DNA from 2 places in the Cupriavidus sp. C2SS-8b genome. Region 2 is predicted to be linked to the other one. Evidence: predicted binding sites of a transcription regulator. Region 2 holds the regulator's gene; the other holds the start of a gene.

Region 1 (7,480 bases), 1.5 Mb from region 2:
TCGCGGCGCATGCGGTCCTTGACTTCCATCATGTCGCGCACGGGGATGCCTTCGGTGATGCAGACCACCAGGTCCAGGTCGGCGTCAACGGCTTCCCAGATGGCGGCAGCGGCGCCTGCGGGCGGCACGTAGATGACGGAAACGGTGGCGCCGGTCTGGGCCTTGGCATCCTTCACGCTGGCGTAGATGGGAATGCCTTCGAAGTCTTCGCCGGCCTTCTTCGGGTTCACGCCTGCGACAAAGCAGTTCTTGCCGTTGGCATAGTCACGGCAGCCACGGGTGTGGAACTGGCCGGTCTTGCCAGTGATGCCCTGGGTGATGACCTTGGTGTCTTTGTTGATCAGAATCGACATACGTTATTCCTTTGCTTGGCTCTGGCAGCACGGGCACGCAGCCACGCGCGCTGCCCCAGTCCGCTTGAATGTTTTCGGCGCCCGGATTACTTCTTGCCGGCGGCAGCAGCCACAACCTTCTGGGCGGCTTCTTCCATGGTGTCGGCAGCGATGATCGGCAGGCCTGAATCGGCCAGCATCTTCTTGCCCAGGTCTTCGTTGGTGCCCTTCATGCGGACCACCAGCGGAACCGTCAGGTTCACAGCCTTCGATGCCGAGATCACGCCTTCGGCGATCACGTCGCAGCGCATGATGCCGCCGAAGATGTTGACCAGGATGGCTTCCACGTTCGGGTTCTTCAGCATCAGCTTGAAGGCCTCGGTCACCTTCTCGGTGGTGGCACCGCCGCCCACGTCGAGGAAGTTGGCCGGCTCGCCGCCGAACAGCTTGATGGTGTCCATGGTGGCCATGGCCAGGCCGGCGCCGTTCACCAGGCAGCCGATGTTGCCGTCCAGCGAGATGTAGGCCAGGTCGAACTTCGAAGCTTCGATTTCGTTGGCGTCTTCTTCATCCAGGTCGCGGTAGGCGACGATTTCCGGATGACGGAACAGCGCGTTCGAGTCGAAGTTGAACTTGGCGTCCAGCGCGATGACCTTGCCTTCGCCGGTCAGGATCAGCGGGTTGATTTCGGCCAGCGAAGCGTCGGTGTCGTAGAACGCCTTGTACAGGCCTTGCAGGGCCTGGCGAGCCTGGGCCACCGAAGCGTCGGGCACGCCGATCTTGCGGGCGATGTCGTCGGCGTCAGCATCGGTCAGGCCGGTCGACGGCTCGATGATCAGCGTGTGGATCTTTTCCGGGGTGTGGGCAGCGACTTCCTCGATGTCCATGCCGCCTTCGCTCGATGCCATCAGGGCGATCTTCTGCGACACGCGGTCCACCACCAGCGAAACGTACAGTTCCTTCTTGATGTCGGCGCCTTCTTCGATCAGCAGGCGGTTGACCTTCTTGCCTTCCGGACCGGTCTGGTGCGTGACCAGCTGCATGCCCAGGATGTTGGTGGCGTAGGTCTTGACGTCGTCGATGCTCTTGGCAACCTTCACGCCGCCGCCCTTGCCGCGGCCACCCGCATGAATCTGTGCCTTGACCACCCAAACCGGGCCGCCAAGCTCTTCTGCGGCCTTCAGGGCCTCGGCAACCGAGAACGCGGGGATGCCGCGCGGAACCGGCACATTGTATTTGCGCAGGATTTCCTTGCCTTGGTACTCATGGATATTCATGCGTGTTTCCTTTCGGGTAGGCGTAAAAGGTAGAAGGGAAGAATCTGAAAGAAGACGAACTCTCTCGTCCGTGGCCGATCCTGAGGATCAGCCGGAAGTGCCGGTTGGCCGGTCGTACGGAACATTGCCGTGGCCGGCAGCCGCGTGCGCCTGAGGCGTGTTCGCAGCGGCCTGCTCCGCCTCGGCCCGAACCTTGGGCTTCGGCTGGTGACCATACCAGCGTGGGTAAAACTCTCGAACCACCTCGCCATCGAAACGCAGCGCGTGGCAGCCGTTCAACTGGTAAGGGGGTTCGGGATTGGGATCGTCGTCGGCACCATCGCGAATGCTGATGACTTCGCCGGCGAATGCCTGGATTGCGGCGCTCGGCAGCACGCCGGCGGCTTCGGTCAGGTGCGAGCAGCCCTGGATACCGGACAGCCGCTCGCGCACCGCCTTGCGGAAGCCCTTGCGCAGGTTCAGCCCGATCAGCTTGCGGTAAGCCGGGCCAATCTGGTCGCATTGCGTCGGATACGGCACCCAGTCGGAACAAGCCTCCGCATCCAGCACGTTGAGTTGCTCGTCGATCGTGACGCGCAGCCACAGGTCGTGCAGCGGCTGGCCCACCGGACGGATCCGGCCGCCCGCCAGGTCAATGTCACGCGGCTTGGTGTCGGTCAGGTTGACCTCGATGTCCCACAAGCCGTCTTCCCTGAGGTAAGCCTGGGCCGTAATGGCGCGGGTATGACGCGGGGAACGGTTGACGGGCTGGGAAAGAGGCATGACCAGACTGGGAATACGGGGGCAAGTACCGCGGGGGCAAGGTACCGTGGAAAGGCAACGGCGCCGAAAAACCCGAAGAGTTTAACATGCCGGACCGCTTTGCCCGGGAACATCCGCATGCGCCAAGTGTCGGCGTCGGATTGTCGGCCAACCGGAGCGGAAAACCGGCGGCTAAAAGCCATATGGCCGCTCCCGGTGCCGGATTCGGCCCACGGCGTAGCTGGCATACGGCCGAATACACTTGTCGCCAGTACTGGTATTGCCATGAACTCGGACCCGATACGCGGGCCGGCCGCCCTATTCCATCCCGTCCGGATACTCGTCCTCGGCCCCCTGGATCACCTTGCCGATGACCGAGCGCGAAAAACCGCGCGCCATCATGAAACGGATCTGCTTCGCCCGCTCTTCCGGCGTGGCGGGCGGAGTGCCAAAGCGCTTGCGCCAGACCTCGCGCGCGCGCTCGGGCTCGGACTCACGCAGGCGATCTCGCAATTCGCCCAACTGCTCGCTGCCAAGCTGGTGAGTCTTGGCCTCCTGGATGACGCGGGCGGCACCGTAGCGGCTGCCGCGCCGGTGCAGCAGGCTATCGGCAAAGCGCTGGTTGGACAGCCAGTTCTCGCGCTCGAGCGCGTCGAGCAGCTGTTCGAGCTGCTCCGGGGATTCCGCGTGCGGCGCCAGCTTGCGCGCCAGTTCGGCCCGGCTGTGCTCGCGGCGCGACAGGTAGCCTACGGCGCGGGCCTTGAGGGAAAGCGGGGGTCGGGTGGCCATCGGCGCAATTCAGAATTCGGAATTCGGGTAAGGCGGGAAATAAAAAAGGCTGGCGCATCGGCAATGCGCCAGCCCTGGAGCGTACCTGTCGGCAGCGCTCAGTCTTGTTCCACGACCGCGGCCGCCTGCACGCCATTCATCGGCGCCACGCCCAGCGCGGTGCGGACCTTGTTCTCGATCTCCTGGGCAATGTCCGGGTTCTCGCGCAGGAATTCGCGCGCATTGTCCTTGCCCTGGCCAATCTTGTCGCCGTTGTAGCTGTACCAGGCGCCCGATTTCTCGACGATCTTGGCGTCCACGCCCAGGTCGATGATCTCGCCCTGGCGCGAAATACCCTGGCCGTAGAGGATATCGAAGAAGGCCTCGCGGAACGGCGGCGACACCTTGTTCTTGACCACCTTGACCTTGGTCTCGTTGCCGATCACGTCGTCGCCCTTCTTGATCGAACCGATACGACGGATATCCAGGCGCACGGAGGCATAGAACTTCAGTGCATTGCCGCCCGTGGTGGTTTCCGGCGAACCGAACATCACACCGATCTTCATGCGGATCTGGTTGATGAAGATCACCAGGCAGTTGGTGCGCTTGATGGTGCCGGTCAGCTTGCGCAGCGCCTGGCTCATCAGGCGGGCCTGCAGGCCGGGCAGCGAGTCGCCCATTTCGCCTTCGATTTCGGCCTTGGGGACCAGCGCGGCCACCGAGTCGATGATGATCAGGTCGACCGAGCCCGAGCGCACCAGCGCATCAGTGATTTCCAGCGCCTGCTCGCCGGTGTCCGGCTGCGAGATCAGCAGGTCGCCGACGTTCACGCCCAGCTTGCCCGCGTAGTTGACGTCGAGCGCGTGCTCGGCATCGATAAAGGCGCAGGTGCCGCCCAGCTTCTGCATTTCGGCCACGACCTGCAGCGTCAGCGTAGTCTTGCCCGACGATTCCGGACCATAGATCTCGACCACGCGCCCGCGCGGCAGGCCGCCGACGCCAAGGGCGATGTCCAGGCCGAGCGAACCGGTTGACACCACCTGGATATCCTTTTCGACCTCGCCATCGCCCAGGCGCATGATCGAGCCCTTGCCGAACTGCTTCTCGATCTGGGAGAGCGCGGCGGCAAGCGCCTTCTGCTTCTCGGCGCTCACGCCGGCACCTGCCTTCTTGTCGTCCATGGTCGTCCTTGAGTCAAATGTTGAGTCAATGGTGGTATAAAGGGTCGAATGTGGCGCGGCACCGGCATTTCAGACTTTTCCGATTGCTGCCGATCGGTTTACCGGTCTTGCGCCTCAACTACAAAATCACCCGACTGCCTGCACAGCCGCCTTCTGCTGCGGCGTGCGCGGAATGTGCGGGTACTGTATAAAAAAACAGTATGCTTGGCAAGCCCTGTCCGCATTGTTTGCGAGGCCGCTGGCAATGCCGGCCGTGGTGGAGACAACCATGCGCATTCTGATCGCCGAAGATGACGATGTGCTGGCCGACGGCCTGACGCGCTCGTTGCGCCACTCGGGCTATGCGGTCGACCATGTCACGAATGGCCTGGAGGCCGATTCCGCGCTGTCGACCCAAAATTTCGACCTGCTGATCCTGGACCTGGGCCTGCCGCGCATGCCGGGCCTGGAAGTCCTGAAGCGCCTGCGCGCGCGCGGCGCCATGCTGCCCGTGCTGATCCTGACCGCCGCGGACAGCGTGGGCGAGCGCGTGAAGGGCCTGGATCTGGGCGCCGACGACTATATGGCCAAGCCTTTCGCGCTGACCGAACTCGAAGCCCGGGTGCGCGCGCTGGTACGACGCGGCGCAGGCGGCGGCGCCACGCTGATGCGACATGGCCCCCTCGCCTTCGACCAGGTGGGTCGCATTGCCTATATGAACGACCAGATGCTGGACCTGTCGGCGCGCGAAGTCGGACTACTGGAAATCCTGCTGACGCGCAGCGGGCGGCTGGTCTCCAAGGAGCAACTGGTCGACCACCTGTGCGAATGGGGCGAGGAAGTCAGCAATAACGCGATCGAGGTCTACGTGCACCGGCTGCGCAAGAAGATCGAGGTCGGCGGCATCCGCATCGCCACGGTGCGCGGACTGGGCTATTGCCTGGAAAAATTCCAACCGGCCGTGACCGCCCCGAACTAAGGCGCTTGCGCGCCGTTCCCGCCCACGCAGCCGATCACTCGACCGAAACCGCCACACTCCTTTGCCGAGATGAGCTTGCTGCGACTGCCATGGCGGCATCGGCCCGCCCAGGATCCCGCGCCCCCTGCCAGCGGCGGCGATCCGCAAGATCCGGACGACCTGGCCGACGCCCTGCCGCACCTGGAGGAGAGCACCGCCCACCCTGCCCCGCGCTCGCTGTTCGGCGAGATCCTGGACTGGATGCTGGCGCCGCTGCTGCTGCTCTGGCCGATGAGCATCGCCGTGACATACCTGGTCGCCAAGTCGATCGCCAACGGGCCGTTCGACCGCGCGCTCGAAGCCAGCGCCATCGTGCTGTCACAGCAGGTCCGCGAAGTGAACGGGCGTGTCACGCTGCAACTGCCGTTGTCCGCGCGCGAGATCCTGCGCGCGGACGAGACCGACAACATCTACTACCAGGTCGTCGGCAAGCGCGGCGAGTATGTCGCCGGTGACCACGACCTGCCGCTGCCGTCCGAAGAAGACCAGGGCCATCCCGGCCTGGTCTCGCTGCGCGATGACCGCGTGGCGGGCAACGACGTGCGCGTGGCCTACACCTATGTCGATCTCAAGAACGTCGGCGGTACCCAGCCCGTGCTGGTGCAGGTGGCCGAGACCCTCGACAAGCGCGCGCGGCTTGCCAACGAGATCATCAAGGGCGTGATCCTGCCGCAGTTCGTGATCCTGCCGCTGGCCGTGGTGCTGGTGTGGTTCGGGCTCACGCGCGGGCTGGCGCCACTCACGGCGATCCAGCAGCGTATCCGCGCGCGCAATCCCGGCGATACCAGCCCCATCGACGAGCGCGCCGCGCCGCAAGAGATCACGCCGCTGGTCGCGTCGTTCAACGAGATGCTGGCGCGGCTGGACCAGTCGGTGCAGACGCAGAAGCGCTTTATCGCCGATGCCGCGCACCAGATGAAAACCCCGCTCGCGGGACTGCGCATGCAGGCCGAACTGGCGCAGCGCGAACAGTCGCCAGAGGAATTGCGCCGGTCGCTGGCGCAGATTGCGGGCAGTTCCGAACGCACGGCGCACCTGGTCACGCAGTTGCTGTCGCTCGCGCGCATGGAGAACCTGGCTGGCGCGGGCAGCATGGCCGCGCTTGACCTGACTGCGCTGGCGCGCGACGTGGTGAAGGACTGGCTGCCGCGCGCCTGGGCCCGGCAGATCGACCTGGGGCTCGATGCCAGCGACCATCCGGTCATGGTCCAGGGCAATCGCCTGATGCTCACCGAAATGCTCAACAACCTGATCGACAACGCCATCCGCTACACGCCGCCCCACGGGCATGCCACCGTGCGCGTCAGCGCCGATGCGTTCGAGCCGTTCGCCTATCTCGATGTGGAGGACACCGGGCCCGGCATTGCGCCGGCGGATCGCGAGCGCGTGATGGAACGGTTCTATCGCGTGCTGGGCACCAATACCGAAGGCAGCGGCCTGGGCCTGGCCATCGTCCGGGAGATCGTGCAGCAGCATGGCGGCGAAGTCGGGATCGACGACCACGTCTATCAGCAAGAGCCGCGGCTGGCCGGCACGCGCTTTCGCATCACGCTGCGGCAGCCCGCACCGGAGCTGCCGGCATGAGCGCGCATCCGCCCCCCGATCCGGCGCTCAAGCGCGCCTGGCGGCGCAACCAGCGCTGGATCTGCGCGCTGCTCGCGGTCTGGTTCGTGGTCACCTTCGTCGTCAGCTGGTTCGCACGCGACTTGCGCTTTGACTTCTTCGGCTGGCCGTTCTCGTTCTGGATGGGCGCCCAGGGCGCGCCGGTGGTCTACGTCCTGATGACCGCGCTCTATGCCTGGCGCATGAACCGGGCCGACGACCAAGCTGACGAGGGCGCCGCCGACGCTCCCCCACCTTCGCAGGGCATGAATGCAGACGCCGGCAAGGATGCTGCTTAGCACCAAGCCGGCAGAGCGCCAGCGCATGGCGCTCGCCGCATTTGCCCCCTCGCAATGCAGCAACGAAAGTGCCGGCTTATGCGCTGCGCGGGCTAGCGTATACCCCGACGCTTTGCGCGCCAGACAGCGGAAATCTGTCAGAACTCAGTAAGTTTCGCCTCCCAGAATCCATACAGCTCCGGTGCCTATGGCTCCGCAGCGCGCCATGTCTTGCGGTGCGTCCGCGGCCTCGCCGGTGAACCATTTCAGACGGAGGAGACAACAACATGGCAAGCCCGCAGAA
Region 2 (7,480 bases):
GTGCCCGGCAGACATGAGGAGACAGCAGCCTGAACAGCTGCGCCTCGGGCTGCTGGTAGTGCGGCTTCTTGTTGCTGCGGGAAGCGTGCAGCGAGGCCATGCGTCCGCCCGTGCGAAGGGCCGGAAACCAGATGATGTCGGTGAGCCCGTACGGCTCCAGGACTTCGCGGTAGAAACGGCTTTCAAGCAGTTGCCGGGGCTCCCTGGCCAGCGAATTGACGTCCCCGACATTCGAGACGATGTCCGCCGCTGCCATCGGGCTTTGCGCGAACTCACTGCCAAGCTTCTCCAGGAATTCGGGCTGGTAGCCGAATACGAACAACTGGTCGTTGCGCACCTGCTTGAGGTCATGCACGCAGATGCCGCCGCCCGTGCTTGCGCACAAGTCCGCCACCGATCGGCAGGCACCGGGCCAGCGCTCCGGGTCGAGCGCGCAGTCGTAGATGGCGCCGATTACGTCGGAGAGTTGCTGGGCCGTCACGCCCTCCAGGCCGTTCATGGCGAGCTCCCATTCTTGTTATGGGTCCTGTCCGTCATCGCTTCCGATGACGCGGCGCTGGAAAGGATTTTATACCCTTACGAGCAACACGAATCCCTCTAAAGCAAAGGGTGCCAAGATGCTCCACCGCGTCAATCGAATGCTTGCCACGCCTGCCCGGCGAACATCTATCGGCTATGTGATCGCGCTGATCTACTGCATCCTGGCAGCGTTGATCTGGAACGCGCCGGTGGGGCGCGTGCAGACCACCATGGCTCCGTGGGCGACCGATTCAACGATCGCCTGGCTTTACTTCATGACCAACGCGGCGCGCATCTTTACTTATGTGCCGCAACTGATGGCGGTGTGGCGCAGCACCGACGGCGCGCGCGATATCTCGCTGTTGACATGGGGCTCCTGGGTCGTGGCCAACGCCACCGCAGTGGCCTACGGTGTCATCGTCATCCACGACCTGTTTTTCACGCTGATCGCCTTGCTCAACCTGGTGTGCTGCGCGGCGGTAACCGTGGTGTGCATGCAGCGTCGCAGAGGGCAGCGATAGCGGACAAGCGCATGCATCGGCCCTCGATGTCGTGAGGGGCAATGGCCAACCGGGTTGCGCTCGCATGGAGGGTTCCATGATCGCGTGTGCGCGGCTGTAGGAAAGCGCCTCGCCGCCGCAGAACACCCGTCCTACATCCTCCTGAAGGTCCTCTGCATATGCTGGAGATGACGAGGGTCGGACAGGAGCGTCTCATGAAAGTCATTCTTGTGCTGCTTACCGCCATCACGGCGTTGCTCAGCGGCTGCGTTGTGGCCCCTGACCGGGATGAGCACCGGGACGGCGGCTACTACAGCGACGGCCGATACCACGATCATGATCGCGATCGCGGCGACCGGGATGATCATCGGAACTACGGGGACAGGGATCGATGGCAGAACGGGCCGAGGTACTAACGGTGCAGCGTGGCGGTTGACGATCGGACGGCCTAGCGACCGCGGGCGGGCAGCGCCTTGATGGTCATCGTGCCGTCCTTCTGGACATCCGCGCGGGCAAGTGCATCGAGCGAAATCGTCCTGGTAGGCTGTCTGGGCACTACGATCACCGCATCCCCGTGGAGGTTTTTCACCCAGCACCCGGTGTCCCACGCGCCGTGGTAGGCCGCATAAAAGCGCATTTGATTGGCGCCGGCCAAGGGCAGGTCGCACTTCTTGTGCAGGTACAGCACCGTGGGAAATGGCGTTCGAACCGTTTCCCCGACCCTCATGTCGTCAAACGGATAGACATAGGCGTCTTCGGCGCGCGCGGCTGTGGCTGTGGCGGCAGCCAGTGCCGCGATCATCCATATCAGCATCTTCATGGCGATCACCAAGGACTGACGAAGGCGGAAATACAACCCCGCGCCCAGCCAGAGAGCTATCTGGCAAAAATTGTACGTCGCCTTGCAGCGAAAAACCCGGCGACACGCGCTGGGTTATGTACGGTAGCCGCTATATCGAGGCGTTGTCCCTGGCGTCCGGCTTCGCGGACCGGCCCAGCCATCACCCTTTGATGTTGGGCGTCTCCTGGCCAAACGAATTCCTTTCATGGATCTGCCCATCACGGCCGTGAATCAGCAGCTCAACCTTCGTCCTTTTCGCCTTTTCCGTGCCGGTGGCGATGGCGTGCTGCTGGCAGGTGAAGCGCTGCTCGTTTCCCGACCCGCCTTCGAGCTGGACAGCCCAGCCATTATAGGTAGGCACGACGTGGATATTCTTGTTGGCCATGGCTGTCTCCTGGAGTCCGTGGAGATAGTGTCGGCCTGGAAACTCCGCGCCGGTATCAGTCGCTGTCCGACAAGGTGATCGGACGCGGATGGGGTTATCCCGACTGTCCCAAATCGCAAAGCGGATGTCACCTGGGGTCAAATGGTTTCCCCCCGGTTTTCCATACTGGCGTGGTCACGAACTCGCTCCCCTCAACATCATGCTTGCCCTGGCTATCTGGCTGCTTTGCTCTTTCGGGATTGGCCTGCTGGCCCATATTCTGGGTCGCTCCGTTGCGGTGTGGCTGGCCTTTTCGATGATCTTCACACCGTCCCTCGGGCTGATCGCGATGGCTATCCTGGGCAAGAAGGCCACGGCACAGCAGCTGCCGGCCTGAAGCGTGCGGCTCCCGGCTCGGCGCGGCCCTGTTCCGCCGCCGGCGCGCGGGAAGCGGCAGGCTTCGGATGGTCAGGATCTTCATGCTACGATGCCCCGGACACCGGGAGGCCGCCATGGAATATCGATACAAGAGCCGGGAAATCTCGATTCAGCCGATCAAGGCGCCCGACGGACAATGGGACTGGTCGTTTGTCATCCGTGGACACGGACATCGACATAACGCCGGCGCGCTCGCGGCAACGGAAGACAGCGCCATCGAGGCGGCCTACGCAGCTGCGAAGCACGAGATCGACCACATCTCCGGCGACGCCAACGACTAGCCGCCGTCAGCGCGGCATTACCGCTGCATTTCACTCGGGCCGGCTCCGGCCAGCGGCAAGCCTCAGGCCAGGAGTTTGGTCGGCTCGGCCAGTTCCAGCATCCGGCAGATCGCCGCCATGCTGCCAACCATGGTACGGCGCTGCGCGCCCTGATAGATGCGAACCCCCTTCGCTTGCCGGAACGGCACGGGCTTGACCGGCTGGCGGGCGGCGATGTGGTTGGTTTGCGGCATGGCTACACCTCTCGATTGGCAAAAGCGGGGTCAACACCCGTCGGGCGGGCGGCGTCGGCACTGCAAGGAGGAGGGCGGCGGCCAGCGCGCGGCTGGCCGCGCTGGTCAGAAGCCCGAGGAGCGGATCAGCCCGACGGCAATGCCTTCAAGCGAGAACTCTTCGCGTCCCGGCCCGACCATGATGTTCGGGAAGTCCGGGTTTTCCGCGATCAGCTCGATGCCGCCGTCACGGCGCTGCAGGCGCTTGACGGTGACGTCGTCGCCCAGGCGGGCCACGACGATCTTGCCGTTGGGCGCCTCGCTGGCCTTGCGCACGGCCAGCAGGTCGCCGTCGAGGATGCCGGCGTCACGCATGCTGAGGCCGCGCACGCGCAGCAGGTAGTCGGGGCGTTCGTCGAAGACCGAGGCATCGACCTGGTACTGCCGGTCGATATGCTCGGCGGCCAGGATCGGGCTGCCGGCGGCCACGCGGCCCACCAGCGGCAGCGTCAGCTGCATGACCCCGGACATCGGCAAGGAAAACTGGTCGGGGGTTTCCGAATCGCTGCGCGCGACCTTCAGGCGAATGCCGCGCGACGCGCCCGGCGTCAGTTCGATCACGCCCTTGCGCGCCAGTGCACGCAGATGTTCTTCCGCGGCATTGGGCGACGAGAAGCCAAACTCCGCGGCGATCTCGGCACGTGTGGGCGGGAAACCCGTGCCGCGGATCGTATTGCGGATCAGGTCGAAGATTTGCTGCTGCCGGGGTGTCAGGGTCGCCATGGAAGCGTTCCGAAAAGTGCCCCGGTGTTATGTGCCTGCCAGCCGGGTAAGCACTGTATGTTTAAACAGTATGCTGTGATTTTATACAGTATTCGCGCAAGCGCAAGCAGAATCTCAGAAGCGTCTGCTCGACATCCGGTTTGCCCGCATGCCGCGGGTACAATCGCCGGACTTCCGCTTCCTGCATCCCTAACCATGTCCCAGCTTCCCCGCATCGTGGTCCTGGCCACTGGCGGCACCATTGCCGGCGCCTCGACCAATCCGGCCAGCAGCGCGCGCTACCAGGCCGCGACGGTGCCCGTGTCAACGTTGCTGGCGGCCGTGCCGGCGTTGCAGTCGGTGGCCCGGATTGAAGCCGAGCAGGTGGCGCAGATCGATAGCAAGGACATGGTGTTTTCGCTTTGGCCGACGCTGGCCGCGCGTATTCAGCATTGGTCGGCCGAGGCGGACGTGGCCGGCATCGTCATTACGCATGGCACGGACACGCTTGAAGAGACGGCGATGTTCCTGCACCTGACACAGGCCTGTCCGGTGCCGGTGGTTCTGACCGCCGCAATGCGGCCGTCGACGTCGCTGTCGGCGGACGGTCCGCTCAATCTGCTCGATGCGGTGCGCGTCGCCGGGCATGCGGCTGCGCGCGGCAAGGGGGTGCTGGTAGTGCTGAACCAGCAGATCCATGCGGCGCGCGACGTGACCAAGGCGCATACCTCGGCGGTGGATGCCTTTGCGTCGCCGCAGGGCGGTCCGCTGGGTTTCGTGCAGGACGAGTTGGTGCGGCTGGCGCGCACGCCGGCGCAGTCCGTTGCGGCGGTCTTTCCGGTGCCGGCCCGGTGGCCCGAGGTCGAGATCGTCGCAAGCTATACGCAGCCGGGGCGCATTGCGGTGGACGCCATGGTGGCTGCCGGCGTACGCGGTCTGGTCGTGGCGGCGGCGGGCAACGGTTCGGTGCATGAGACGCTGATCGCGGCGCTCAGGGATGCCGCCGCGGCCGGTGTTGCCGTGGTGCGGAGCTCGCGAACCGGGGCCGGTCATGTGTCGATTCCGCCAGTTACGGACCCGGATGCCGGCGTGTTTGTCTCCGCCGCGGACCTGAACCCCTATAAGGCAAGGGTGCTGTTGCTGGTGGCGCTTGCGCAGGAACCGGGGCTGGCGGCGGCGCCGGACCGGCTCCAGGCGCTGTTTGCATCGGTGTGATAGCGGTTGCGTGATTGTCAATAGCCGGGCTATACTCTAAGGCTATTCAACCTTGCCGCACCGGACGTGACGCCCGGGTGGCTTATCCAAAAGGAGCGTCAATGCGTCATTACGAAATCGTATTCATCGTCCACCCGGACCAGAGCGAGCAAGTGCCGGCCATGATCGAGCGTTACAAGTCGCTCGTGACGTCGCAAGGCGGCCAGATCCACCGCGTGGAAGACTGGGGCCGTCGCCAGATGGCTTACATGATCCAGAAGCTGGCAAAGGCACACTACGTTTGCGTCAACATCGAGTGCGGCAAGGACACCCTGGTCGAGCTGGAACACGCCTTCAAGTTCAATGACGCCGTGCTGCGCCATCTGATCGTGCAGACCAAGAAGGCCGAAACCGCTCCTTCGCCGATGATGAAGGAAGTGCAGCGCGAAGAAGCCCGCAAGGCCGCGCAAACGACCACCGAAGGCCAGGCTGCCTGAATGCTGGCTGCGGTGCCTGTCGTGGCTGGCAAGCCTGATCACGACAGCATGGGCAACACACTGCAAGGGGCGACGCGTTGAACCAGCTTCGGCTAGCCGCCACCCTGGCGGAACGCGATGCCCTCAGGTACACCCCGGCCGGCGTGCCCGTCGTGAACTGCATCTTGCAGTACAGCGGCGCGGCGATCGAGGCGGATACGCCGAGGCAGGTCGAGTTTGCCATTGCAGCGATGGGGATCGGGCCAGTTGGCCAGCGTCTGGAGCGGTTGCCGCTCGGCACGCTGCTCGATTGCGAAGGATTCCTGACCCGCAAGCACCGCAACAGCAAGGCCCTCGTCTTTCACATCACTGGATGTAAAGCATTCGTAAAGGATTGAATCGTGGCATTCATCAAACGTAACGACAAGAACAAGAAGCGCTTCCAGCAACAGAACCCGCTGTTCAAGCGCAAGCGCTTCTGCCGCTTCACCGTGGCTGGCGTGGAACAGATCGACTACAAGGATCTGGACACACTGAAGGACTTCATCGGCGACAACGGCAAGATCACGCCGGCTCGCCTGACCGGTACCAAGGCTCACTATCAGCGTCAGCTGGATACGGCCATCAAGCGCGCGCGTTTCCTGGCGCTGATGCCGTACACCGACCTGCACAAGAACTGATAGTCCAGGCCATAGGTCCGTAAAGGAGAGAACACGATGCAAATTATTCTGCTGGAAAAAGTGATCAACCTGGGCAACCTGGGTGACATCGTCAAGGTGAAGGATGGTTACGCCCGTAACTTCCTGATCCCGAGCAAGAAGGCCCGTCGCGCCACGCAAACCGCGATCCAGGAATTCGAAGTGAAGCGCGCCGAGCTGGAAAAGGCCGCCGCCGAGAAGCTGGCCGCCGCGCAAGCCGAAGGCGAGAAGCTGAACGGCCAGACTGTCAACATCTCGCAGAAGTCGGGTGTGGATGGCCGTCTGTTTGGTTCCGTGACCAACGCCGACATCGCTGTGGCCCTCGGCAACCAAGGCTTCAAGCTGGAGAAGGCCCAGGTTCGTCTGCCGAACGGCCCGCTGAAGACCGTTGGCGAGCACCCGGTCAGCGTTGCCCTGCACACCGACGTGGTGGTCGACGTGACCGTCGCTGTGGTTGGCGAGCAAGTCTAAGCAAGACCTTGCGTGCCGGTTCGTCCGGCACCATGCAAGCGAAAAGGCAGGAGCCACGCTCCTGCCTTTTTCTTTTTCCGCGGCATGCGTTGCATGGCGGCCCATCGTGCTGCACACCCACTGCTGTCAAGGCCCGATGTCAAATTGTTGCCGCTCAAATGCCCGCCGGGCAGCGTCCGACCGCCGGTATAATCCCACCCCATGAACGCGCCCGTCGCCGATCCCCAACTTGAAAGTCTCAAGGTACCGCCGCATTCGATCGAGGCCGAGCAATCGGTGCTCGGTGGCCTGCTGCTGGACAATTCCGCCTGGGACCGCATTGCCGATTTCATTTCCGAAGCGGACTTCTACCGCTTTGATCACCGGCTGATCTTCCAGAACATCGCGAAGCTGATCTCGGCGACCAAGCCCGCCGACGTCATCACCGTCTTCGAAATGCTGCAGGTGGCCGGCAAGGCCGAGGAAGTGGGCGGCCTGGCCTACCTGAACTCCCTTGCCCAGAATACGCCCAGCGCCGCCAATATCCGCCGCTACGCGGAGATCGTGCGCGAGCGCGCGGTGCTGCGCAAGCTGGTGACCGTGGCGGACGATATCGCGTCGTCGGCGTTCGCGCCGCAGGGGCGTGAAGTCCGCGAGCTGCTGGATGCGGCCGAATCCAAGGTCTTCGCCATCGCCGAAGAGGGATCGCGCGGGCAGAAGGGCTTCCAGGAAATCCAGCCGCTGC

Evidence for each region. The regulator LexA, encoded in region 2, represses DNA repair genes until DNA is damaged. The targets are predictions, from matches to a motif close to ACTGTATNNNNATACAGT.
Region 1: recA (recombinase RecA) is a predicted target of LexA. The motif match lies at 4,482-4,499, and genes of this name have one in related genera.

What each region holds. Positions count from the first base shown of each region.
Region 1 covers NZ_CP172716.1:604,987-612,466, reverse strand. The annotation lists gene sucD (succinate--CoA ligase subunit alpha) at 1-353, opposite strand, end outside; gene sucC (ADP-forming succinate--CoA ligase subunit beta) at 440-1,609, opposite strand; gene ACIGJB_RS02810 (DUF2889 domain-containing protein) at 1,697-2,371, opposite strand; gene recX (recombination regulator RecX) at 2,669-3,139, opposite strand; gene recA (recombinase RecA) at 3,238-4,299, opposite strand; gene ACIGJB_RS02795 (response regulator) at 4,568-5,257, shown strand; gene ACIGJB_RS02790 (sensor histidine kinase N-terminal domain-containing protein) at 5,327-6,880, shown strand; gene ACIGJB_RS02785 (DUF4212 domain-containing protein) at 6,877-7,197, shown strand; gene ACIGJB_RS02780 (MFS transporter) at 7,464-7,480, shown strand, end outside.
Region 2 covers NZ_CP172716.1:2,103,300-2,110,779, reverse strand. The annotation lists gene ACIGJB_RS09765 (helix-turn-helix transcriptional regulator) at 1-499, opposite strand, end outside; gene ACIGJB_RS09760 (hypothetical protein) at 678-1,040, shown strand; gene ACIGJB_RS09755 (hypothetical protein) at 1,235-1,435, shown strand; gene ACIGJB_RS09750 (hypothetical protein) at 1,468-1,839, opposite strand; gene ACIGJB_RS09745 (DUF2188 domain-containing protein) at 2,021-2,245, opposite strand; gene ACIGJB_RS09740 (hypothetical protein) at 2,445-2,621, shown strand; gene ACIGJB_RS09735 (hypothetical protein) at 2,737-2,943, shown strand; gene ACIGJB_RS09730 (hypothetical protein) at 3,006-3,176, opposite strand; gene lexA (transcriptional repressor LexA) at 3,282-3,938, opposite strand; gene ACIGJB_RS09720 (asparaginase) at 4,134-5,132, shown strand; gene rpsF (30S ribosomal protein S6) at 5,234-5,608, shown strand; gene priB (primosomal replication protein N) at 5,686-5,985, shown strand; gene rpsR (30S ribosomal protein S18) at 5,989-6,267, shown strand; gene rplI (50S ribosomal protein L9) at 6,304-6,756, shown strand; gene ACIGJB_RS09695 (replicative DNA helicase) at 6,958-7,480, shown strand, end outside.